DNA from 3 places in the Paenibacillus thailandensis genome. Region 3 is predicted to be linked to each of the others. Evidence: predicted binding sites of a transcription regulator. Region 3 holds the regulator's gene; each other region holds the start of a gene.
What was found. The regulator Rex, encoded in region 3, represses fermentation and respiration genes when NADH is low (regulators of the CRP and FNR family bind a similar motif). The targets are predictions, from matches to a motif close to TTGTGAAATATTTCACAA.
Positions count from the first base shown of each region.

Region 1: ACFSW5_RS25215 (DUF1641 domain-containing protein) is a predicted target of Rex. The motif match lies at 2,834-2,851, and genes of this name have one in related genera.
Region 2: nadA (quinolinate synthase NadA) is a predicted target of Rex. The motif match lies at 6,373-6,390, and genes of this name have one in related genera.

Region 1 is NZ_JBHUMY010000043.1:212,221-220,418, forward strand. Features, by position in the region: gene ACFSW5_RS25200 (glutamate ABC transporter substrate-binding protein) at 1-128, opposite strand, end outside; gene ACFSW5_RS25205 (amino acid ABC transporter ATP-binding protein) at 156-884, opposite strand; gene ACFSW5_RS25210 (NAD(P)/FAD-dependent oxidoreductase) at 1,119-2,300, opposite strand; gene ACFSW5_RS25215 (DUF1641 domain-containing protein) at 2,320-2,751, opposite strand; gene ACFSW5_RS25220 (TetR/AcrR family transcriptional regulator) at 3,059-3,646, opposite strand; gene ACFSW5_RS25225 (DUF6526 family protein) at 3,838-4,272, shown strand; gene ACFSW5_RS25230 (DUF6022 family protein) at 4,301-4,804, shown strand; gene ACFSW5_RS25235 (DUF6220 domain-containing protein) at 4,797-5,171, shown strand; gene ACFSW5_RS25240 (branched-chain amino acid aminotransferase) at 5,237-6,307, opposite strand; gene ACFSW5_RS25245 (LysR family transcriptional regulator) at 6,452-7,363, shown strand; gene ACFSW5_RS25250 (ABC transporter substrate-binding protein) at 7,829-8,198, shown strand, end outside.
Region 2 is NZ_JBHUMY010000030.1:19,981-28,178, reverse strand. Features, by position in the region: gene ftsH (ATP-dependent zinc metalloprotease FtsH) at 1-563, shown strand, start outside; gene ACFSW5_RS20115 (BMP family lipoprotein) at 914-1,978, shown strand; gene ACFSW5_RS20110 (ABC transporter ATP-binding protein) at 2,093-3,637, shown strand; gene ACFSW5_RS20105 (ABC transporter permease) at 3,641-4,741, shown strand; gene ACFSW5_RS20100 (ABC transporter permease) at 4,743-5,705, shown strand; gene nadA (quinolinate synthase NadA) at 6,455-7,393, shown strand; gene nadB (L-aspartate oxidase) at 7,430-8,198, shown strand, end outside.
Region 3 is NZ_JBHUMY010000020.1:24,731-32,928, forward strand. Features, by position in the region: gene ACFSW5_RS16835 (AAA family ATPase) at 1-1,197, opposite strand, end outside; gene ACFSW5_RS16840 (hypothetical protein) at 1,190-1,726, opposite strand; gene ACFSW5_RS16845 (cell wall elongation regulator TseB-like domain-containing protein) at 1,881-2,405, opposite strand; gene ACFSW5_RS16850 (amidohydrolase) at 2,405-3,706, opposite strand; gene ACFSW5_RS16855 (redox-sensing transcriptional repressor Rex) at 3,687-4,343, opposite strand; gene dinG (ATP-dependent DNA helicase DinG) at 4,340-7,198, opposite strand; gene ACFSW5_RS16865 (hypothetical protein) at 7,216-7,971, opposite strand; gene panD (aspartate 1-decarboxylase) at 8,095-8,198, opposite strand, start outside.

The sequences.
Region 1 (8,198 bases), on a different contig from region 3:
CTTGGCGTCCCGCTGGCTCCGCCGCCATTGGCCCCGCTCTCCCCATTGCTTCCGCCGGCTCCGCAGCCCGCCAGCACCAGCATCAACATACATACAAGCGCAACGCTTAAACTCGTCCACTTTCTCATCTTTGTTCCTCCCCCGTATATTCGTTCTTAATGATTCAAGACGCGCTGCAAAAACAGCTTCGCCCTCTCCTCGCGCGGCTCGGTAAAAAACGCTTCCGGCACGCTTTCCTCGACGATCCGCCCTTTGTCCATAAAGACGACGCGGTCCGCCACGTCGCGGGCGAAACCCATCTCATGCGTCACGACGACCATCGTCATTCCTTCCCGCGCGAGCGCCCGCATGACGTCAAGCACCTCGCCGACCATCTCCGGGTCAAGCGCGGAGGTCGGCTCGTCGAACAGCATAATATCGGGCTTCATGGCGAGCCCTCGGGCGATCGCCACGCGCTGCTGCTGGCCTCCGGACAGCTGAGACGGGTAGCTGTGCGCCTTGTCGGCAATGCCGACCTTCTCCAGATACAACATGGCCGTCTCCTCGGCTTCCCGCTTGGATACGCCAAGCGCTTTAATGGGCGCGAGGGTAATGTTTTCGATCACTTTCTTGTGCGGATACAGATTGAAATGCTGGAACACCATGCCGATTTTGCGCCGGACCTTGTTGATGTCCGTCCGGGAATCGTGAATTTTGGCCCCGCCTACAACCAGTTCGCCGCTCGTGATCGACTCCAGCCGGTTAATGCAGCGAAGAAGCGTGCTTTTGCCCGAGCCGGACGGTCCGACGACCACGACGACCTCTCCCTGCTCTACGCGAAGATTGATGCCTTGGAGGACGTGAAAGTCACCGTAGTGCTTCTCCACCTGCCGGAACTCAATCAATGGATCACCCCGTCTGTTTTCAGAATTTTTAAAAAATCCGGATAAGCCGATTTTCCACCTCTCCTACGAAATCCTATGCCATCCTACAAGCCGATTTTTAACATCGCGTAAAGGAGGCATGGCCAACCTACGCAAACCTACAACCGCACCGGCTTCCATTGGCATAAAAAAAGGACCGTCCCATTGGGACAGTCCTTTGACTTGAAGCTATTCGCCGGGGCCGGCTGGCGGCTATTAATAAGCCAGCGCGAACAGGCCTTGAATATGCGACAGGTAGCGAATGTTGCTCGCTTCCTTCATAAGCGATGCCGGCAAGCCTTTCAATTCGATGTTGTTGCCGCCGATGAAGCCGATGCCGTCCTTGCGGCCAAGGCTTGCAAGCGTACCGGAGAAGACCGGCGTGAATTTGTCCATGACGCCGCCTTTAACGAGCACGGACAGGTTGTAGCCGATCGTTTCGCCCATTTGCCATGCGAGCTGAGCGGTCGGAGGATAAGGACGCTCGCCGCCTTCCGGGAATACGACGGCGCAGTCGCCCGCCACGAATACGTCCGGGTGCGAAGTCGATTGCAGCGTCGGGGTAACCGTCGAACGTCCGCGGTCTTCGGCCAGGCCGCACGAGCCGACGATCGGATGGCCTTTGACGCCGCCCGTCCAGATGATCGTGTTCGATTCGATCGTTTGGCCGTTTTTGAGCGAAACGGTGTTTTTGGTCGCTTCCGTGATGGCAACGCCTTGCAGGAACGTAACGCCGCGTTTCGTCAAGCTTTCGACCGCGCGCTCGATCAGCACTTTCGGGAACATTGGGATGATCGAAGGACCCGCTTCCACGCAGTAGATCGTGATGTCGTTGAAGTCGATGCCTTTCGCGCGGCAAATTTCAGGCAGTTTGTCCGCGAATTCGCCGACCAGCTCGACGCCGGTCAGGCCGCCGCCGCCAACGACGATCGTCGCGTCGGCTTTGTTGCCGGATTGCTTGTAAGCGTCCAGGCGAGCTTCGACGTGAGCGCGGATTTTGTTCGCGTCCGCCGCCGATTTCAGCACCATGCTGTTCTCTTCCAGACCAGGGATGCCGAAGTAGTTCGTTTCGCTGCCGAGGGCGACGACAAGCGCGTCGTATTTGTAAACCGTGCCGCTTTCGAGCACGACCTGCTTGTCGTCCGGCTTGATTTCTTTAACCGTGTCGACGACAACGTTGACGTCCTTCGAACCGACCAGCTTGCCGAGCGGAAGCGCAACGGCTTTCTCGTCGATCGTGCCGCCCGCCAGACGGTGCAGCTCGGTAATGATTTGGTGCGTCGGGTAACGGTTAATGATGGTGATGTTGGCTTCCGCCGCCGACAAATATTTGCGCGCGGTCAGCGCCGACAGAACGCCGCCGTAGCCGCCGCCGAGAATAAGAATTTGTTTCGTCATCTTCCGTCCTCCTCCTGTCCTAGTGTTGTTGCTTGCGCTCTGCGATCACGGCAAGGAAAGCTTGAGCGAAACGAAGCGTTTTTTGAACTTCTGGATCTTTCAACATTCTGAGCAGGCCGAACAGGCCGACCGTCGTGCCTGCGTCCGCTTGCGCGCGTTCGCCGGCTTCGATGGCCGCCGATGCGATTCCTTTGGCTTTCTCTTGTACAGGCTTAACGAACTCGGCGAGACCGTGCGAGAGATCGTTAATCAGCACTTTGTCCGTCGCAACGAGCTGGGCGAAATCGTAAGCTTTCGTAGCCAGCGTAACGATTTCGGCGAGCTTGGGCAGCGCGTCCACCAATACGGTAAGAGATTGTTGAACTTCCGGCTTCATCAGCTGGTCGAGCACATCAAGCGTTTTTTGTTCCTCGACAACTGCCGTTTCTTGAGGAGCAGATGTTTGTGACATAAGAGAAAGTCCTCCTTTGCGTAGTTTCGGTTGCCTGAACCCTAACGAGTCAAGCACACGAAACCGTGCCGTTTCCCGGACATTGTAACATTTTTCACATAGGAGTCGTCAATAGGCTGCTGCAGCCGCAGCGGAACGCTCCCCGCCTCCAAGGAAATGACACCGTTTCGCGGACATGACTCATTCGTTCTTCTAACCTTTGGTTCTATTGTACACCTTTTGGTCACAAAATTAAAAAAGAATTTTTTTCAAAACGAAGATTTTTGTCGAAAAGCGCTCTTCAGCCTATTCGCCGGCCGGATCTGCGCTATTCGAGTCCGGGCGATAACAGGTCCAAAACACGGTCCGCAAATTGCGCCTGTTCTTCCAAAGACTCCTCTCGGCCCAAAAAATTCAGCTGAAACGCATGTTGAAAACAGCTTCCCAGCAATAAATCGGCTGCCGCCCTTGCATCGACCCGATCGCCGATTCGGCCGAGCTGCTTCTCCTTCAACAAATAGGCCTCGACCGCCTCGTTCGCCCGGTGCGGCCCTTCATTCCGTTCCGTAAATCCTTCCCGATGGCGGTACAATATATTCGGATCCGAAAAAATGGAGCAGATCAAAGACATGGACGCGTTGAAATCCCCAAGCGCGGCAAGCGCTACCCGCTTAAGGTTGTCCCGCACCGGGCTTGTGCCGGCAAGGCTCTGCAGCGACGTTAAAGCCGCCATTAAATTTTTCAATTGATTCCGCAGCACGTGAAGGAATAGATCTTCCTTGCTCTTGAAATGATTATACAACGATCCTTCAGAGCAGCCGGCGGCTTTGGCGATCTCCTTGGTCGTCGTCTTCGCCAGTCCGTTCGTCAACAGCACGCGTTCAGCCGCTTCGGCGATTCTAGATTTTAAGTCCAATTTTTTACACACTCTCCTATTGACATGAATGAATCGGCTCGTTATGCTTTTATTATGAGTGTGCACTCACTCAATGTCAAGCTTTACAATGCCATGTCATCGTCGAGCGGAGCGATTCATTTAACAGGGTCGCGTGTATGCCGTCATATGAGTGTGCACTCACTCAGAAAATGGAAAGGAGGTGCTCCCTATTGAAGCAGCAAAATTACAGGAACCACGTAAGATGGAATCCCGCGTTTCATTTTTTTCTGGTGCCTCTCGGATTTATTGCGTTAAGCGCCGCTATCGTATATTTGTTTGTCGCCAATTGGACGACGGAATCCGTATTGGCCTCGGCGCTATTTATTTCCTTGTCCTTTATTTCCGCGATGACCCTGTTTATGGTCAGAAGATTTGCATGCAAAGTCCAAGACCGCGCGATACGCGCCGAGGAGAATTTGCGGCATTACGTATTAACCGGCAGGCTGCTCGATCCCCGTCTGACCATGGGCCAAATTACGGCGCTCCGATTCGCCTCGGATGACGAGCTGCCGTCTTTGTGCGAGAAAGCGGTGAACGAACAAGCAACGCCCGACAGTCTCAAGCGCTCCATCTTGTCATGGAGAGCCGATCACGAACGGGTTTAATAAAAATCATGTCATGGGAGGCCGGATAATGAGCGGATTAAACGAAATGATCAGAAGAACGACGATGGACGCACTGACAACTTACGCTCAACATTATATCGATCGCGAATGGGAGCGTGTATGGGAAGAGAACTTGCCGGAAATCGAGCGAATCTACGAGAAAGGCGGGGATTCGGCTTACGGCTTCTTTTGCCTGAAGCTTTTTCATCCTTTGGAGGCCGAAATGGTCAGCGAAGGATTAACTCCCCGTCCTGTTTTTCCGGGCACCTTCCCGCAATCGGAAGAGCATTGGGGGCCTTGGGAAGAACGGGAACGGCGGTTTTGGAGCGTGCTTCACGGGGCGAACGAAAAGCCGCTCGGAACGCTCGTGACCCGGATTTTTCACGACCATACCCGCTTGCGCCTCCCTAAACCGCCGCAAATCTACGCCATTGACGAAACCGATCCGCTGCGTATCTCCCATGCTATTGTCCATGGCGATCCGCCAAACATGAATCCGGCGGGCGGAGGAGTGTACGGTCGCTATGCATGACCGGCCCTGCAATCGGACAATGCGGATCTTTTTCATCGCCTTTGCTTGGCTCTTCACCCTATTCGTCGGGCTGCAGGTTTTATTGGCGGGAGCAGCCTTGTTTGTCGATCCGGCCAGCTGGATGGTCCACGCCAGCTTTGCCAGATATGTTGCGTTGTTGCCGTTACTCATGCTTATCCTGGCATGGAGCGGCCGGCTGCCGGCCAGATGGCTGTGGAGAAGCGCCGGATTATTGGGGATGGTCATCGGCCTGTTTCTAACCGCCATCCTTTCTTCACGAATCGGGGTTTTGTCGGCGCTGCACCCGGTCATCGCCCTCCTGCTGTTCAGCGGCAGCGCGGAGCTCCTCCGTTCTTTCCGTCATTGAAAACAAAAAAACGGCTGAACAAAAGCTTTCGCCTTGTTCAGCCGCATTTTCCAAAGTCCGTCCGCTTATTTGATTTCGATCATCCAGCCAAGCGAATCCTCGACGATGCCGCGCTGAATGCCCGTCAGCGTGTCGTACAGCTTTTTGGACAATTCGCCCGTGCTGCCGTCCTGGATCGTGTATTTCTCCCCGTTAAACGACAGCTCGCCGACCGGCGAAATGACGGCCGCGGTGCCGGTGCCGAAGCACTCCTGCAGCGTTCCGTTCCGGTGCGCCTCGATGACCTCGTCGATCGAGATTTGGCGCTCCTCGACCGGCTCGCCCCAATGCCGCAGCAGCTCGATAATCGAACGGCGGGTAATGCCGTCCAGAATGCTTCCGCTCAGCGCCGGCGTCACGACTTTGCCGCCGATGCGGAAGAAGATGTTCATGCTGCCGACTTCCTCGATATATTTGCGGTGTACGCCGTCCAGCCAAAGCACCTGCGAATAGCCCCGTTCGTGCGCTTCCTCCTGCGCTTTCAAGCTCGCCGCGTAGTTGCCCGCCGTCTTTGCGTCGCCCACGCCGCCTCTTACGGCGCGTACATAATGCGATTCCACGAAAATTTTGACCGGATTGATGCCTTCCTTGTAATAGGAGCCGACCGGCGACATGATGATCATGAACAAGTATTTTTGCGAAGGGTTGACGCCCAGGGCCGCCTCCGTCGCGATAACGAACGGGCGGATGTAGAGCGACGTGCCTTCTTCCTCGGGAATCCAGTCCTGATCGATCAGCAGCAGCTGACGCAGCGCTTCCAGCCCAAGCTTCTCGTCGATCGCCGGAACGCTAAGACGCTCGTTGGAGCGGTTGAGACGCTCGAAGTTTTTGTCCGGGCGGAAGGTAATGACCGTGCCGTCGGCTTTTTTGAACGCCTTCAGCCCTTCGAATATCGTTTGCCCGTAGTGGAACACCTTGGCCGCCGGGTCCAGCGCAATCGGCTGGTACGGCACGATCCGCGGGTTATGCCAGCCTTGGCCGGCATCGTAATCCATAATGAACATATGATCCGTAAAATGATGGCCAAAAACCAAATTTTTTGGATCCGGCTTCTGTTTCTTGTTCGTGCTTGCTTCTATCGAGATTCCAAACGACATCGACTATCCATCTCCTCACGCCTGCATTGGGCTTATCTTTTCACCGCTTATTTGCTAGTTAAATCGTATCATATCGTGTAATATATTTAAAATATCGGTTTTATAAGATTATCATACCTTTATTATATAAGGAGAAGATACCGCATGGACATTCGCCAGCTCAGGTATTTTCTGGAGATCGCCCAAACCGGGCAAATTACGCGCGCCGCCAAAAATTTAAACATGGAGCAGCCGCCTCTTAGCCGTCAATTAAAGCTGATGGAGGAGGAGCTGAACGTCACGCTGTTCGACCGCAACGGCAAACGGCTGCAGCTGACGTCCGCCGGAGAACTGCTCCGGGAGCGCGCCGAGCGCCTGCTCCGCGAGCTCGGGGAAACGGTGCAAGCCGTAAAAGAAGTGAATGAAGGGATCACGGGCGAGCTGGCGATCGGCTCCGTCGTCTCCTGCATCTCGCTGCTTCCTCCTCATATTAAAAGCTTCCGCGAGAAATATCCGCTCATGACGTTCAAGATCGCCGAAGGCGACCACTTCCTGCTCGGCGACCAGCTGGAGAAGCGCAACATCGAGCTGATCGTCGCCCGGCTGCCGTTCGAGGCCGCCGACGAGGAAGGCCGGTACGAAGAGCTGCGACTCCCCTCCGATCCGTACGTGGCGGTCATACCAAGCCAGTGGAAGTCCGATGCGGAGCAAAAATCCATAACGATGGGAGAGCTGGCGGCGTTCCCGTTTCTGACGCTCAAGACGGACAAAACGACAGGCATGCACGAAAGGGTCGTCAAAGAGTTCCGCGAGCACGGCCATACTCCCCACATTATATGCGAATGCTCCAGCGTCGCCATCATCATGGCGATGGTGGCGCAAGGGATCGGCGTAACCGTCTTTCCGAAGTCCGTTATGGATTCGTTCCCGCTGTCGGCCATCGCGATGCTGGAAATATCCGATGCCAGCTTTCTGTCGGAGGTCGGCGTCGTATGGCTGAAGAACCGCTACTTGTCCCGGGGCGCGAGGCGCTTCATCGAGCTGTTCCGCGAAGCCGGCGGCCGGGGGGAACCTTGAGGCATGCCGTCCAGCGGCTGAGTTGCCTGGGAGCGGGAATACTTCCTCTCTGCTGCGGATGCCCACGGCGCGAAGCAAAAAGCCCAATCGAACCGAGAAGCGCCGGTTCGATTGGGCTTTTTGCGGGTGGCTTACTGGGGGAACCAAGCGCTTGGAGAGGAGTGGTTGGATTATTTTTTCTATTTCCTGCATGATCTTATGCTTTTCTTTATCCTTAGGTTTCAATCCCGGCCCCCCTTGATTTAAAAGACCTTTTGTTTCATCTTCTTATTGCTTGCATCGGCCACATAAATCGATTTCCGATGTTTATCCCCGCCACGGCGTTCCCGAACGCTTTCCCCTATCATCCCTCCGAACGAATTTGAACCATGAATCGCAAGATTGCCTCCTCATCTTTCCGTTTGAAATCCTTTACAGTTATTCGTGAAGCAACCAATACCAGGAAAGAGAGGGGTTTTAAGATCCATGTTTAAAAAGAAATCATTGCTCATGCTGGCGCTGTCGGCAGTTACGGCGTTCTCCCTGTCGGCTTGCAGCGGGGGCGGCAACGGCGCTACGAGCGGCAATTCGCCGAGCCCAAGCGCCGGGACCGGCACGGAGTCGTCCGCGCCTTCGGCCGATACCGGGGAAAAAATCGAGCTGTCCTTCTGGACGCTGGGTAACCTGAACTACGAGGATCTGGCCAACCAATATATGGCCGAGCATCCGAACATTTCGATCAAAATTCAAAACACCGGCGACCAGACCGCTCACCATAACAACCTGACGACGGCGTTATCCGCCGGCTCCGGGGCGCCCGACCTTTTCCAATTGGAAATCGGTTTCATGGAACGGT
Region 2 (8,198 bases), on a different contig from region 3:
CCGGCCTACTCGGCGGACGCGTGGCGGAGGAGCTGTTTATCGGCGAGATCGGCACTGGCGCTTACAGCGATTTCAAACAAGCGACAAGCATCGCCCGCAGCATGATCATGGAATACGGCATGAGCGAGACGCTTGGGCCGATGCAGTTCGGCACTTCGCAAGGGCAAGTATTCCTCGGCCGCGATCTTGGTCATGAGCAGAACTACTCGGACACGATCGCGTACGAGATCGATAAAGAAATGCAGCGCATTATGAACGAATGCTACACTAGGGCGAAGGAACTACTCACCGCGAAGAGCAAGGAAGTTCGCATAATTGCGGAAACGCTGCTGCAGGTGGAGACGCTCGAGCTGGAGCAAATCAAGAATTTGATCGAGACCGGCACGCTTGACGGCAACGGTTCGACGGGAGAAGGATCCGTTCCGAAGGAAACGACCTCCGTAGATCCGATCATTGACACGGTTGGCGGCGTTAAAGTTCGGATTCAGACGCGTGAGCCGGGGGACGCGGAAGCTCCGGAAGATACCGGATCACCCGACAATTCCGATCAAGATAAGCAGTAAATATGCTGATTTGGAACAGACGTTCATCAAGGGCGCCAAGCCCTTTGAACGTCTGTTCTTTTTATTTTAATGCTTCCTTAATGTTCGGTTATAGGCTATAATTTAATTTGGAAAGTGGAATGAACCTGCTAAGCGATTTCCGAACGAACAGCATTTTGTTCTGGTTATGTCAATTGCTTGTTAGCGGCAAATGATAAACGTCCAACATCATGTCACATTTTATTACATTTTAACATTGACGTTTATTTTTTTGGTTCTATAATGGAATAATAGCGACCGTTTGGACAAGCTAAGAAAAATCAGACTTTAGCAGGTTGCCAAATATTATTTTGAGACTAGGGGAGAGAAAAATGAAGAAATCCGGTTTGATGCTCGCCTTGATTCTTTCGCTGACGCTGATTTTGTCTGCGTGCGGCGGAGGCGCGAAAAACAATACGAACGCTCCGGCGGCTTCGCCGTCCCAACCGGCTGCCGGCGAATCGGCTGCTCCGGAAGCAAGCAAAATGAAAATCGGCATGTCGACCGACACCGGCGGCGTCAACGACAAGTCGTTTAACCAAAGCGCCTGGGAAGCGTTGCAGCAAATTGCTCAAGACACGGGCGCTACGACCAAGTACCTGGAATCTAAAGGCGACGCGGATATGGAGCCGAACCTGAGATCCTTCGTTCAAGAGAAATACGACTTGATCTGGGGAATCGGTTTCTTGTTCTCCGACGCCATGACGAGAGCCGCGGAGCAAAATCCGGACTCGAACTTCGCCCTTATTGATAGCGTTGTTGACCTGCCGAACGTTACTTCGGTTACCTTCGCCGAACACGAAGGATCCTTCCTGGTCGGCGTAGTTGCCGGCTTGACGACGAAAACGAATAAAGTTGGTTTCGTAGGCGGTATCGAATCCCCGACGATCCAGAAGTTTGAAGCCGGTTATGTAGCCGGTGTGAAAGCTGCAAATCCGAACGCTGAAGTATTGATTCAATATGCCGGCGCGTTCGATAAGCCGGATGTGGGCAAGACGATCGCCGCTACGCAATACAACGACGGCGCTGACATTATTTTCCAAGCCGCAGGCGCTACCGGCACAGGCGTATTTAACGAAGCGATCGAACGTTTCAACGCTGGCAACAAAGTATGGGTTATCGGCGTAGACAAAGATCAATCGCTTGAATTCGGCAACGACGTTACGCTCACTTCGATGATGAAGGGCGTAAAAGAAGCGGTATATAAAGTGTCGAGCGATCTGATTAACGGCACTTTGGAAGGCGGAAAGACCATTACGCTTGGCCTGAAGGATAACGGCGTAGGTCTTCCGGAATCCAACCCTAACGTTCCTCAAGACGTGCTGGATAAAGTGAACGAATATAAAGAAAAGATTGTTAGCGGAGAAATTACGGTTCCGACTACTCCAGAAGAATAATCATCGGAAACGCAATATGTCGATGCAAGTCCGACAAGACCGGCTTCGGGCCGGTCTTGTTTTGTTACAAAGGGAAGTTTACTCATCCGCAAAACTTTTAGGAGTGATAAGATGATGGAACGGGGAACGCCGGTCGTTCAGTTGACTGGAATAACGAAACGATTTCCGGGGTTAGTGGCAAACGATTCCATTGATTTTGAATTAAGAAAAGGCGAAATTCATGCGCTGCTTGGCGAGAACGGGGCAGGCAAATCAACGCTGATGAATATTTTGTTCGGCTTGTATCAACCGGATGAAGGGTCCATAGCCGTTAACGGCCAGAAGGTTGTGATCGACGGCGCGGGCAAAGCGATTGAGCTGGGCATCGGTATGGTGCATCAGCACTTCAAGCTGGTGCAGCCGTTTACGGTTGCGGAAAATATCGTGCTCGGCAACGAGCCGGTTAAAGGCATGAGCATCAATTATAAAGAAGCGAATGAAAGAGTTCGGTTCATATCCGAACAATACGGACTGAAAGTTGATCCGACCGTGCGGATTCAAGATATAACCGTCGGCATGCAGCAGCGCGTCGAAATATTAAAAACGCTGTATCGCGGCGCCGACATTCTTATATTCGACGAGCCTACAGCGGTGCTGACCGTGCAGGAAATCGAGGAGTTAATCGAGATTTTGCGCAATTTGGCCGCGGAAGGGAAATCGATCATTCTCATTACCCATAAGCTGAAGGAAGTCATGGCGATTACGGACCGGGTAACCGTCATTCGCCGCGGCAAGGTGATCCGGACGGTGGAGACGTCGCAAACGAACGAACGCCAGCTGGCGGAGCTGATGGTCGGCCGGGACGTGAACTTTACGGTGGAGAAGGAGCGGGCTAAGCCGGGCGAAGTCGTATTGGCGGTCGATCGGCTGCGCATGAAAGACGGCAACGGCAAATATACGCTCGACGGCGTCAGCTTCAACGTCCGCGCGGGAGAAATATTGGGCATAGCGGGTGTGGACGGCAACGGGCAAAGCGAGCTGATCCAAGCGATTACCGGAATGTTGAAGGTGAGCGGCGGCTCCGTCAAGCTGAAGACGAAGGACGTGACGAACGGATCGCCGCGCGAGGTTGCGCTCGCCGGTGTCGGGCATATCCCGGAAGACCGCCACAAACACGGCCTTGTGCTTGATTTTTCCGTTAGCGAAAATATGATTCTGGGCAGCTACTTCAAGCCCGAATTCGGCAAAGGCGGCTTTATCGATTTCAAGGCGATGGACGAGCTTTCGGATAAGCTGGTGAAGGAATTCGACGTACGCGGCTCCGGTATACACGCAGCGGCCCGTTCGTTGTCCGGCGGCAACCAGCAGAAGACGATTATCGCCCGCGAGCTGTGGAAGGATCCGGATTTGCTCATCGCGGTTCAGCCAACCCGCGGTCTTGACATCGGGGCGATCGAATATGTGCATAAACGGCTTGTGCAAGCGCGAAACGAAGGGAAGGCCGTACTGCTCGTTTCCTTCGAGCTGGACGAGCTGTACGCTTTGTCCGACCGTATCGTCGTCATGTACGAAGGGAAGCTTGTAGGCGAGGTTGACGCTTCCGAGCGCGACGACCAGAAGCTTGGCCTGTTAATGGCCGGGAATACCGGCGGTTCGGAACAGAAAACGGAGAGGGGGTAGCGTATGGGCGCCATCTATAAAATATTCAATAAATCATCGGCTCTCGTGCCCATTGTCTCGATCCTTCTCGGGCTGATCGTCGGTGCGATTGCGATGCTTGCGGGCGGCTTCGATCCGCTTCAAGCGTATTCTTCGCTGGTCAAAAAAGTGTTCGGCAGCCCTTACGATATCGGCGAAGCGATCCGGGCCATTACGCCGCTTGTATTTACGGGTCTGGCCATTGCGTTCGCTTACCGTACCGGTCTTTTTAATATCGGGGCCGAAGGACAGTTTGTCATGGGGATGACAGGCGCAACGATTATCGGCGTGACGCTTGATTTGCCGTGGTATATTCACGCTCCGCTTGCGGTTATCGCCGGCGCGGTGTTCGGCGGCTTGTGGGCGGCTATCGCCGGTTACTTGAAGGCTGCGCGGGGGATTAACGAGGTCATCTCCTCCATTATGCTGAATTGGATCGGGCTCTACTTGTCGAACTTGATCATTAACCGGTTCCTGCTCGCGGAAGGACAACAAAAGTCTGAGCCGGTTAAAGAATCGGCGCTTGTTCATATGGACGGGCTGGCGAGCCTTATGGATAACGCCCGCGTTCACTGGGGCGCCGTAGTGGCGCTTGTCGGGGTTGTCGTTTTCTACGTGCTCTTATGGCGGACGAAGCTCGGTTACGAGCTCCGGGCGGTCGGTTTCAACAAAGATGCCGCATTATACGCGGGGATGAACGTCAATCGGACGATTGTCAAATCGATGTTTATAAGCGGCGTCTTCGCCGGACTCGGCGGCGCTTTTGAAGTGCTGGGCGTTTTCGGCTACCAGGCTGTGCTGACGGCTTCGCCGGGATACGGGTTCGACGGTATCGCGGTCGCCCTTCTTGGCGGCAATACGCCGATCGGCGTGCTGCTGGGAGCGATTCTGTTCGGCGGCTTAAGCTACGGCGCAACCGGCATGAGTTTCGGCGCGGGGGTGCCGAACGAAATTTCGCGGATCGTGATCGGATCCATCATTTTCTTCGTAGCCGCTCATGGCATTGTAAGATTTTTCTTGAAGCCGATTATGAAGCTTGGCTCGAAAGAGAAAAGCGGCAAACCGGACAAGAAGGAGGCGGTCTAGTTTGTATATCGCTGAAATTTTGGGACAGCTTGTCAATACGACGCTCGTCTTTTCGACCGCGCTGATTTTTACGGCTCTAGGCGGAGTGTTCTCGGAGCGCTCGGGCGTGATCAATATCGGGCTTGAAGGCCTGATGGTAACCGGCGCGTTCTCGGCGGCCGTCGTGACCGATGCGGCGATCAAAGGCGGCTTCGGCGAAGGCTCGCCATGGATCGGGTTAATCGCGGCGATGCTGTTCGGCATCTTGTTTTCGTTGCTTCATGGGGTGGCGACGATCACCTTTAAAGCCGACCAAACGATCGTTGGGGTTGTTATTAACATATTGGCGGCGGGTCTTACCATTTATTTGACGAAGTCGATGTTCGAAGGCTCCGGACAGACGCCGACGTTGTCGGAACCATTCCACAAATGGGTCATTCCGTGGCTGTCGGATATTCCGTTTCTCGGCGAAGCGCTGTTTATCGCCTATCCGACAACGTACATCGCCATCGTCCTTTGCGCGGTCGGCTATTACTTGCTGTTCCGCACGCCTTTTGGCCTTCGCCTTCGTTCGGTCGGCGAGCACCCGAGCTCGGCGGATACGGTCGGCATCAGCGTTACGAAATACCGTTATATCGGCGTGCTGATTAGCGGAGCTCTGGCCGGTCTTGGCGGCGCGACGCTTACGTTGACGACGACAAGCAGCTTTGCGCACAACACCGTATCGGGCCAAGGCTTTATCGCGATCGCGGCCGTCATATTCGGACGCTGGAATCCGCTTGGCGTAGCGGGCGCCGCGATCTTTTTCGGATTCGCCCAGGCGCTTCGGGTCTGGATGCAGCTATTCGAATGGGCTCGCGAAATTCCTTCCGAAGTGTTCTATATGCTGCCGTACGTTCTTACGCTTGCGGTGCTGGCTATTGCCACGAAGCGCTCCCATGCTCCGGCGGCGCTCGGCGAGCCTTACGACCCGGCTAAGCGGTAAGCTTTCCGCGAACGCGGGTTGCGTTACAAGTCTCTCTCGGACAAACGGGAGAGACTTTTTTATTGGGAATGACTCGGTTTAACTTGAACCGGGCGCCTTTCTAGAAGGCCTTTGTCTGACCACGCAGTTAGCGATGATCTTCATGCGGTTTCGGGGGTTTTTGGTCCTTATCGGCAGTAACCCCGAGGCTCAGAAGAGCAGGCGGCAAGGTTCAGGTTGGGAGATAAGAGGAAGGCAAAGACGAAGACAGGACTTCTGAGCAAAAGGGATAACCGCTATAGGGAAGTAAGGAGTAATCCGGTGCCTTCAATCGCCGCGCAAACGTCCGGCATGTCCGGCAGAGACGCAAGCGCTTGAAGCGGGTGGTTGGTTTAATGCGTCTCAGGAGCGGGGATCGTTATTTCTTTCGGGGTGCCCTTCAGGGGCTGCGCCCCTTGGGGTCCCTCTTACGACAAGGGGGATTTAGGGGGTTGGGAGTCCTTGATTTAGGGTTGATTTAGGGGGTGCGAGCCCTTGATTTAAGGGGTTGGAATCCCCTGGCAAGGATGGGGTTCTTTTTATGTCGAAAAAGTGACAAAATGATGTAGATTTCATTGACACTTTCGTCGGCCTGGAGTAAATTTGAATCATCATATTTAGTTCTTGTCGGCTATTGGACTTTTCAAGTAAGTGCACGAATTCACAAAGTCTGCGATGCCATATTCGGAATGGGCTTTCGGCTCATCCCTTTTACAGAGGAGAGGATCGAAGTGGAAGCACTGGCACTGGAACGCAAGGCGGAACAGAACCGCGAGCTGCGTGAGAGGCTAATGCAGTTGAAGAAAGAACGCAACGCCATCATTTTAGCGCATTATTATCAACGGGACGAAATTCAAGAGGTCGCGGACTTCCGCGGGGACTCGTTCCTGCTGGCCCAGAAGGCGGCTCAAACCGATGCCGACGTGATCGTATTTTGCGGCGTCCACTTCATGGGAGAAAGCGCGAAAATTTTGGCCCCGAACAAGACGGTCATTATTCCCGACGAGCGCGCCGGCTGCCCGATGGCCGATATGGTCAACGTAGACGGACTCCGTAAACTGAAGGCGCAGCATCCGAACGCTACGGTTGTTACCTATATTAACTCTTCCGCCGAGATTAAAGCGGAAACCGATATTTGCTGCACCTCGGCCAATGCCGTGAAGGTGGTCAACTCGGTGGAAAGCGACGAAATCATTTGGGTTCCGGACAAAAACCTCGGCCATTACGTGCAGCAGAAAACCGACAAAAAGATGATCATCTGGGAAGGCTACTGCAATACGCACGATATGCTGACGGTCAAAGACGTCGAAGAGATGAAGGCCAAATACCCGAACGCCGAATTCGTCGTCCATCCGGAATGCCGCCCGGAAGTCGTCGCGCTTGGCGATTTTGTCGGCAGCACCACCGCGATCATTAAATATTGCAAAGAGTCCTCCAATAAAGAGTTTATCGTGGGAACGGAGGACGGCACGGGTTATCAGCTGCGTCTCGACAGCCCGGATAAGACGTTCCACTTCGCATCCAAATATTTGGTATGCCCGAACATGAAAGTGAACAACTTGAAGAAGCTCGTCAAGGCGCTTGAAACGATGCAGCCGCAAATTTACGTGCCTGACGAGGTGGCGAATAAAGCCCGTCTATCTCTGGAGCGCATGCTGCTTGTGAAGTAGTATGCGCTACTCCTATCCATTGGAGGCGCGAGACGCATGATTCCAAGATATTTAGTCGATATCGACCTGGCGGAATTGCCGGTCGTCGAAAGAGATGTAATTGTCATCGGGGCCGGCATTGCCGGTCTTTTTACCGCTATTAAGGCCAGCGAAAGCCAATCGGTTCTTATGATTACGAAAAAATCGATCATGGACAGCAACACCCGGTATGCGCAAGGCGGCATTGCGGCCGTTCTGTCGGAGGACGACTCGCCGGAATACCATCTGCAGGATACGTTGTTTGCCGGAGCGGGGTTATGCGATCGGGAAGCGGTTGACGTGCTCGTTCACGAAGGGCCCGAAGGGGTGCAAAATTTGATTGAAATGGGCACGCATTTCGATACCGAAAACGGCGAATATGCGCTGACGAAGGAAGGCGCCCACAGCCAGCGCCGCATACTGCACGCCAACGGCGACGCGACCGGCTTCGAGATCGTTCGGGCGTTGTCGGAGAAGGCCGTCTCGAATCCGAATATCGAAATTTGGGACGATCATTTCGTCATCGATCTGGCAACGAACGAAGACGAGTGCTGCGGGGCGATCGTGCAAAAACCGGACGGGCAGAGAGTATATGTGCGCGGCAAGGCGACGATCCTATGCTCGGGCGGAACGGGGCAGCTGTACCGCTACACGACCAATCCCGACGTGGCCACCGGCGACGGCATCGCGATGGCATACCGGGCCGGCGCGGACATCCGCGACATGGAATTCAATCAATTCCACCCGACCTCGCTGTGCTACCCGGGCGCGCCGCGTTTCCTCATAT
Region 3 (8,198 bases):
AATTTCTTCGGCCGCCGCGCCGCCAAGCGCGATCATAATTTGTTGATCGAGAAATTCGCGCGTATACAAATAATGGTCTTGCTGCGGGTTATGCCTTACGTAGCCGAGCGCCTGGCCGCGAGGCGACAACGCTACGCTGGAAACGCTGCCGGGACGCACAAGCTCGGCCATAATAGCATGCCCAAGCTCATGGAGCGCCACTCTTTCGCGTTCTTCGTTCGTTGCTTCGCGGTCCGTCTTCTCGCCCATCATAACCTTGTCGATCGCCATCGCGAGATGATGATCGCCGATCGTCTCGCTATCTTCCCGCATCGCATAAATCGCGGCTTCGTTCATGACGCTTTCGAGCTGCGCGCCGGAGAAGCCAAACGACTCGGACGCGATCCGGTCCAGATCGACATCGGGATGCAGCGGCTTGTTCGCCGCATGGATGCTCAATATATGCTTGCGCCCTTTTTTGTCCGGAAGATCGACCGTAATGTGGCGGTCGAACCGTCCCGGACGGAGCAAAGCCGCATCCAGCGAATCTTTGCGGTTCGTCGCCGCTATGAGCAATATCCGAGGCTTGTCGTTCGTATGAATGCCGTCCATCTCGGTCAGCAATTGGTTAAGCGTCTGGTCGTATTCGCGCTGCTGGCCGCCGTCGCGCTTGCCGCCGATGACGTCGATTTCGTCGATGAAAATAACGGCGCTGTCCTTGCCCGCTTTTTTCGCTTTCGTCCGCGCTTCCTTGAACAGGTCGCGGATCCGGCTCGCTCCGACGCCCACGTACATTTCGACGAATTCGCTGCCGGAAGCCGCCAAATAGACGGAATTCGTATAATGGGCCGCGGCCTTCGCGAGTAGCGTTTTGCCTGTCCCCGGCGGGCCGGCCAGCAGAATGCCTTTGAGCGGGCGAATGCCCAGTTTGCGAATTTCGTCGGCTTTGACGATGAAGTCAAGCGCTTCGATGAGCTCCTGCTTGGCGCGGTCTTGACCGCCGATTTGCTCAAAGGAGAATGCCGAGGCGTTTACGGCCGACGCACTCCTTCTGCCGGCAATCGGCACGAGATTGCCTCGTCCCTTCGCCGCAAACCATACGGCCGCGCCCAATAAGACCACCATAAAAACGGGCCAGACGTTCACGCCGATATAAGCCAAAAACAAAAACAACGCGGCGCTAAAACCAATGATTATTTCTTTGGCGTATTTACGCATTCGTCCACACCTCCAGCTTGGAAGGCGTGCGCGGCAGCACGACGAACTTCGTCGACTCCCCGTCTCTCAGCGTAATATACACGTTCGTATCGTCCATTTCGGACACCGCCTGAATGCCGTCGTAACGGTCGGAAATCGCCTGCAGCGATTCCGGAATTTGCGAATAATGCTTCGTTTCCATCGCTTCCGCGATATCGAACAATGCCGCGGACCAAGCTTCGTCAAGCCGTTCGCTCGGCTGTTGTTTAATGTCCAGAACGAGCTCGCGGCCGTTCAGCATCGGCTGAACCTGCTTTTTGACGGATTCGTAAACCGATCGCAGACGCGCGTCGGCCTCAAGCGTAACTTCTATCGTAACTTTATCGGAAGTCATGTCCGGCGCGCCGGCCGAAATAATCCCCTCCGATGCGGTAATCGCTTTTTGAATAGGAGCTGCAACGACGGAACGTTCATAAACAAACCATCCTCCGAACAGCACGAGAGCCGAAGCCGCAGCGGTCAATATAATTGCCATGATTCGTTTAGACAACACGGTTTACAGTCCTCCTTCCGCAATCTGCCATGCAGCTGGAGTAAACGATATCTCAACAGCTTCTATCAAGATTGCAATACATAATGATATACAAAGAGTATAGCATATTGCAGGTGCGGAAGTTCGGTGTAAAAACAGGAAACAGCGCCAGTTACGACGCTGTTTTGCCGGTTAAATGATAGTTCTCAAGCAAGGATCCGTCCGTAAACGAATAAAACGCGTAATGATATTTGCCGCTTTCTTTATAATAAACTTCCCATGCCGCCGTTTGAGCCACATAGGCGGGCTGAATGCGCAATATTTCGGCATCCGGACGGGAAGCCCTAAATTCCGCTTCAACCGCATCTTTGGACATCGAGTCCGTCGCCTTCAATGACAGCAGCATCTGTCCGTCCGCATTGAGCCACACGAATCGTTCTTCGCCCGCTTCGTCCCGCCCTGTCACGATCCATAACGGCGAATCCCACACATATTTGCTAACCTGGTCTACTTCCGTGATGCCGGCCGTTTCGCGCGCTTCTGCCGCCACTACCGACTGCTCCTGCCAGATCGGCTTATAGATCGAACGGTAATACAGCAAAGCGGCCGTTATGAGCACAAGGATTGCGGCGACAATAAGCGCAGCGGCGCGCCGTACCGTGATAACCGGCGGCCTTTTTTTCTCGATCGCCCTCATTATGCGCGAAGCAGCCTTTCGAAGCTCGCCTGCGCGTCGTATCGAATCCGTTCCTCATCCAAATAAACGCATTCGCCGTTTTTGACGACTTGCCGTCCGTCAACCCACACATGCGCCACGTCGCGGCCGGACCCGGAATATACAAGGTGCGAAACGATATCGGTGAGCGGATAATAATGCGGCTGATCGATATCGACAGCGATGAAGTCGGCTTTCATCCCTGCGCGCAACACGCCGATGGAGTCGTCCTGCCAAATCGACTTCGCGCCGTACACGGTCCCCATCCGCAAAGCTTCGGCGGCCGGCACGACGGTCGGATCGCCCGTAACCCCTTTGTGCAGCAGGGCGGCGAATTTCACTTCCTTGAACAGATCCAGGTTGTTGTTGCTGGCCGCGCTGTCCGTTCCAAGCGATACGGTAACGCCGGCGCGCAGCAGCTCCGGAACCCGGGCTACGCCGCTCGCCAGCTTCAAGTTGCTCACCGGATTATGGGATACGGCGACTCCGCGGTCGGCCAGCAAAGCGATTTCTTCGTCGTTCAGATGAACGGCATGCGCCACGAGAGACGGGCGGGAGAAAAATCCAAGCTTGTCCAAATGCTCGACGGGGCGTGCCCCGTATTCCTTAACGTTCTGCTCCACTTCAGCAAGCGTCTCCGACATATGCGTATGCAGCGGGAGATCCAAATCGTGGGCAGCCTGGACGAATCGTTCGATGTAATCCGGTGGGCAAGTGTAAGGCGCATGCGGCGAGATCATCGTCCGAATGCGTCCGTCCGCTTCGCCGTTCCAGTCCTTCGCGAATCGGATCGCTTCCGCAAGCTTCGCTTCCTGTACCTCGGGCGGGCACAAGCCGATAACGCCCCGCGTCAATAGGCCGCGAATGCCCGCTTGCTTCACGGCTTCGGCGACCTGATCCATCCGGTCGTACATATCGACGAAAGCGGTCGTTCCGCTCTTCAGCATTTCGGCAATCGCCAGCAACGAGCCCGCCTTCGTATCCGCATCGACGTATTTGGCTTCCATCGGCCACATTTTTTGTTCAAGCCATACTTGCAAGTTCTGATCGTCGGAATACCCCCGAAGCAGCGACATCGCCGCGTGGCCATGGGTATTGACAAGACCCGGCATGAACGCCAGCTTGCTTCCGTCAAGCTGCTCCGCCCCTTCCGGAGCCGGGTTCGGAGCCGTTTCGCCGATATAAGTAATCCGGTCGTCCGCGATGACCATATGCCCCCGGAAAGCGGGCTTATCTTCCTCCATCGTTACGAACAGCCCGTTTTTAATCCAAAGCTGACCCATCCGTGTTTCTCCTCTCGCTTTCCAAATAAAAAGCCAAGCTAAGCAATTCCTTCGTGAAATCGGCGTAATGCACCCGCACATGCTCCGGAACGCGCAGCACAGCGGGCGCAAAATTCAATATCCCTTCGACGCCGGCTTCGACGATCTGATTGGCGACGGCTTGCGCCGCAAAATCCGGCACGGTAATGATACCGATCCGAATTTGCTGCTCGATCACCGTTTGCTTCAGCTCGCTCATCGGCTGCACCGTCAAATGGTTGATCTTTTTGCCGATCTTTTCGACGTTTTCGTCAAAGACCGCCACGATCTTCATATTATCCTTCGAATACTTGTTATAATTGCATAACGCATGACCAAGATTGCCGGTTCCGACCAAAGCGACGTTAATTTTCTGATTCAGCTTTAATATTTGTCTGATATGCCCGATCAGATTCAAAACGTCGTATCCGACGCCCTTGCGCCCAAAATCCCCGAAATAAGCCAGATCTTTCCGGATTTGAGCGGGATTTAAGCCGAGCTCGTTGCCGAGCTCCTGAGACGATACGGTGACGACCTCCCGCCTTTCAAACTCGTACAGCACTTGCAGGTAAGTCGGCAGGCGACGGACGACCGCTTCGGATATTTTGTCCTGTTTCATAGCTCCTCATCTCCTGACGTCAGCCATTCGCGAATGCGGGGAACCATCTGTTCCGTAAACATCGTTTCGATCTTCGGACCGGGAAGCGAATATAAAAAGTGCTTCCCGTAATACGATTCGATGGCGCGATTGTCATACAGCAGAACGATGCCTTTATCCTCTGACGTCCGGATCAGCCGGCCGAAGCCTTGCTTGAACCGGATAACCGCCTGCGGAATCGACAGCTTCATAAACGGATTTTGGTTTTGCTGCTGCAAGAGCTCCGATTTCGCCTCGACGAGCGGATGGTTCGGAGGCTGGAAAGGAAGCCGGACGATAGCCAAACAAGTGAGCGCTTCTCCCGGTATATCCACGCCTTCCCAAAACGAGCTTGTCCCAAGCAGAACCGAAGCCGGATTTTGCATAAAGCGCCTCGTCAGCTTCGTCCGGTTGCCGCTGTCTATCCCCTGGCCGATCACTTGAATGCCGATCTGCGCCAGCTGTTCCTTCAGCGGGTCGTAAATTTGCTTCAGCATCCGATAGGACGTGAACAGGACGAGCATTTTGCCTCCGACCTCCGCCGCCGCACTCGCCAGCGATTCGACAAGCTTGCCGTTGAAGTTCGCGTCTCCCGCCGAACCTTTCAGCGTCGGAAAATTGCGCGGGATGATAACAAGCGCTTGCTCGCGGTAACGGAAAGGCGAAGGAAGCTGAACCGTACGCAGCCTCCCCGCTTCCTCGTAGCCGTCCAGACCGAGCTGCTCCGCGACGTATTGGAACGATTTTTGCACCGACAGCGTTGCCGAAGTGAGCACGATGCTGTCTTTGACGTCGAAGAAGTATTGCTGCAGCTGGCTGCTTACGTCTACCGGCGCTCCGTACAAATGGACGGATCTATAGCGGTATACGGTGCTCGCTTCAAGCCAATAGACATGGGACTTGCTTTCCATGTTCATAAAGGTGCGAAGATCGTCCCTCACCCGCGTCAAATCGCGAACAGCTCCGTTCAGATCGGTTACTAGCGCTTGAATGCCGGTGTCGTCCAGCCGGTCCTTAATCTCGTTCAGCAACTTGTCGAGCTGCTTGATCGCCGTTCCGAGCCCGGTATGAATATTCGATTCTTCGTTCAACGCATCGTCCCAACCCGAAGGCAGACTATCGGCCTTGAGCCGGTAGACGGCTTGGCTGCTTTCTCCCCCGTTGTCCGGCCCGGCTCCGACGAAAGCGTACAGCATCTCGAAAAGCTTGTCCCAATGCTCCTTCATCTCGTGGAACGAAGGGATAATCGTATCGATCGTTTCGATCCAAGCCGATGCACGATCGTCGCTTTCTCCGGACAATCTCGTTTGCAGCGCGGGCAGCAAGCCGCTTCGCGCATCCTTGTAAAGCCGGGTCGTCGCATTAATCATCGAAAAATACGATAACTGCATGCCAAGATGTTTGCCCGCTACCTCTTCGATATGATGGGCCTCGTCGACAATCAAGTGATCGTAACCCGGCAGCAGCCGGTGATCCGCCTGAACGTCCGTCAGAAGCAGCGAATGATTCGTAATGCAAATGTCGGAGATGGACGCTTCATGCTTGGCGCGATGGTAGTAGCAGCGTCTAAACCAAGGACATGCCCGGTTCAGGCACGAATCCGAATCGCTTGCCACCGTCGACCAGAACTCCGATGCGCGGTTGCTCATGTTCAGCTCTTCCTGATCGCCGGTTTCCGTTTCGCCCAGCCACACGACAAGCTGCGCAGCCGTAAGCGAATCTTCGATCGGCGAGGCCATATCGTTCATATTGACTTTGCTTTCGAATTTCCGCAAGCATAGGTAGTTTCCTCTGCCTTTAAAAACCGAAGCGCGGAAAGGAAACGGCACCGCTTGCGTCAACAAAGGGATGTCCCTTGCGCGGAGCTGCTCCTGCAAATTGATGGTATGCGTGCTGACAACGATTTTTTTATCTTCCTTCATGCCATAATAGAGGGAAGGAATAAGATACCCAAGCGATTTCCCGGTACCGGTCCCCGCTTCGATCAGCAAATGGCTGGAGTCCTCCAGCGACCGGTATACTTCGTGGAACATTTGCGTTTGGGCGGGACGTTCCTCGTAACCTTCAAACATCTGTTTGAAGTTCTGCTGCACCTGCTCCAAAAATTGGTCAAAGGAAAGATCCGCAAGCGGATTCTCCGCTTCGTCCGCCCGGGCGGGCTTCTCGTCCGACCATTCGCCGACTTTTATCGCAAATCGGTTGAAATAATGGTAGGCATCCTCGTCAATCGCGGTTTGCCGTTCCTTCTCTTCCGCCGTAAGCCCGACGAACCAGCCCAAATCCGTATGGCTGTCCAAAAGCAAGGAAAGCCGCTGCAAAGTTAGCAGTGGCAAATTCCTTAGCTTCGTCACGAGCAGGCTGAACAGCTCCGCCGTCGCCATTGCATCGCTGTCGGCCTGATGATGATTGTTATGATCGATGCCCATCAAATCGGTAACGGCGCCAAGCTGATACGTCGAAATGGTCGGGAACAAAAACTTCAGCAAATCGATCGTATCCAGCCTTCGGCCGGCAAACGTATGATAACCCGCCTTGTCGAGCGATTGGTTCAAAAAACCGGCGTCAAAGCCGACGTTATGCGCAACCAGAACCGCATCGTCAAGCAGCGGAATAAGCTTCATCAGCACTTCCTCGGCCTCCGGAGCGTCCGCTACCGTCTCCGCGTCTATTCCCGTCAGCTGCGTAATGAATGGAGGAATTGCAATCGTTGGCTTGACGTACGAGCTGAACGTATCGACGATTTCAAGCTCTTCGTTCAACAGCACGACGCCGACTTGCAATATTTCGTCATCGGCGCTGTGCCCCGTTGTTTCTAAATCCAATACGGCAAATTTCATTCATTTCCCCGATCCTCTCACAAACAGCATAGCTCGGTGCTGCCAAAAAATAAAGATAATTGCTGGGGCGATTCCTTGCATGATTTCATATTGTACAGCGAGTCCGTAAATTCCGGATATACCTCGTAAGCCTTCATAAACAGCTTCTCGGCGTATTCCATATTTCTGCGGACGGCTTGAATGCACCCCAATGCATTATAGCCTAAAGCCTGCCACTTCGGAAAGTCGGTTAAGGCGACAAGCATCTGGAAATGACGGTGCGCTTCGTTCCAGTTTTGCAAATGCATATTCGTCATGCCTAAATACAACCGGATCAGATTGCTTTCGGGACATTCGTGCTGCGCTTTATGAAAAAAACGGTCGGCTTCGTGAAACATAAATAATTTATAATACCCTTGGCCTAACGTAAAAAACTCAGCCGCCTGGTCCGTCAGCGACAGAGCGTCGCCGCCCTCCAATGCCGTTTCGCCCGAAGGCGCATCGAAAGCGGCGGCTTGCTGCTTGTCGGAATAAGCAAGCTCCGCGGCCGCTTCCGTCTGGCAGCCGCCCGAAGCCGGAGGAACCGGCGCAGCGGGGAATGCTTGCTGAAGATGTTGGAACTCGGACAGCTTCTCCTCGAATACGAGCCATTGCTCGATAAGACTGTCGCTTGCCTTCTTCAGCAAGCCCAGCTGTTCTTCCAGCTGGACTCTCCGCTCAGGCGGCGACGATGCGTATTCCTGTACGATTTGATCAAGCGTTTCGTTCATCACCGCAAATAAATGCTGGAACATTCCGCATCCCGCCTTCGCCAAAGATTGAGGATTGTTTATGCTCATTCTTTGTTTCGGGCATGCTTTTCATACTTCCAGCCAGCGGTTACATAACGATGGCTAGATCCTGCTTGCGTATCCTTCTTACAGAATAGTGGCGTGAATTTCTTCCGTCAAGCTTTTGAGCGGACGGTTGTTTTCGTCGACAATCGTAATAACCGGTTTATAATTGCGGGCTTCCTCGTCCG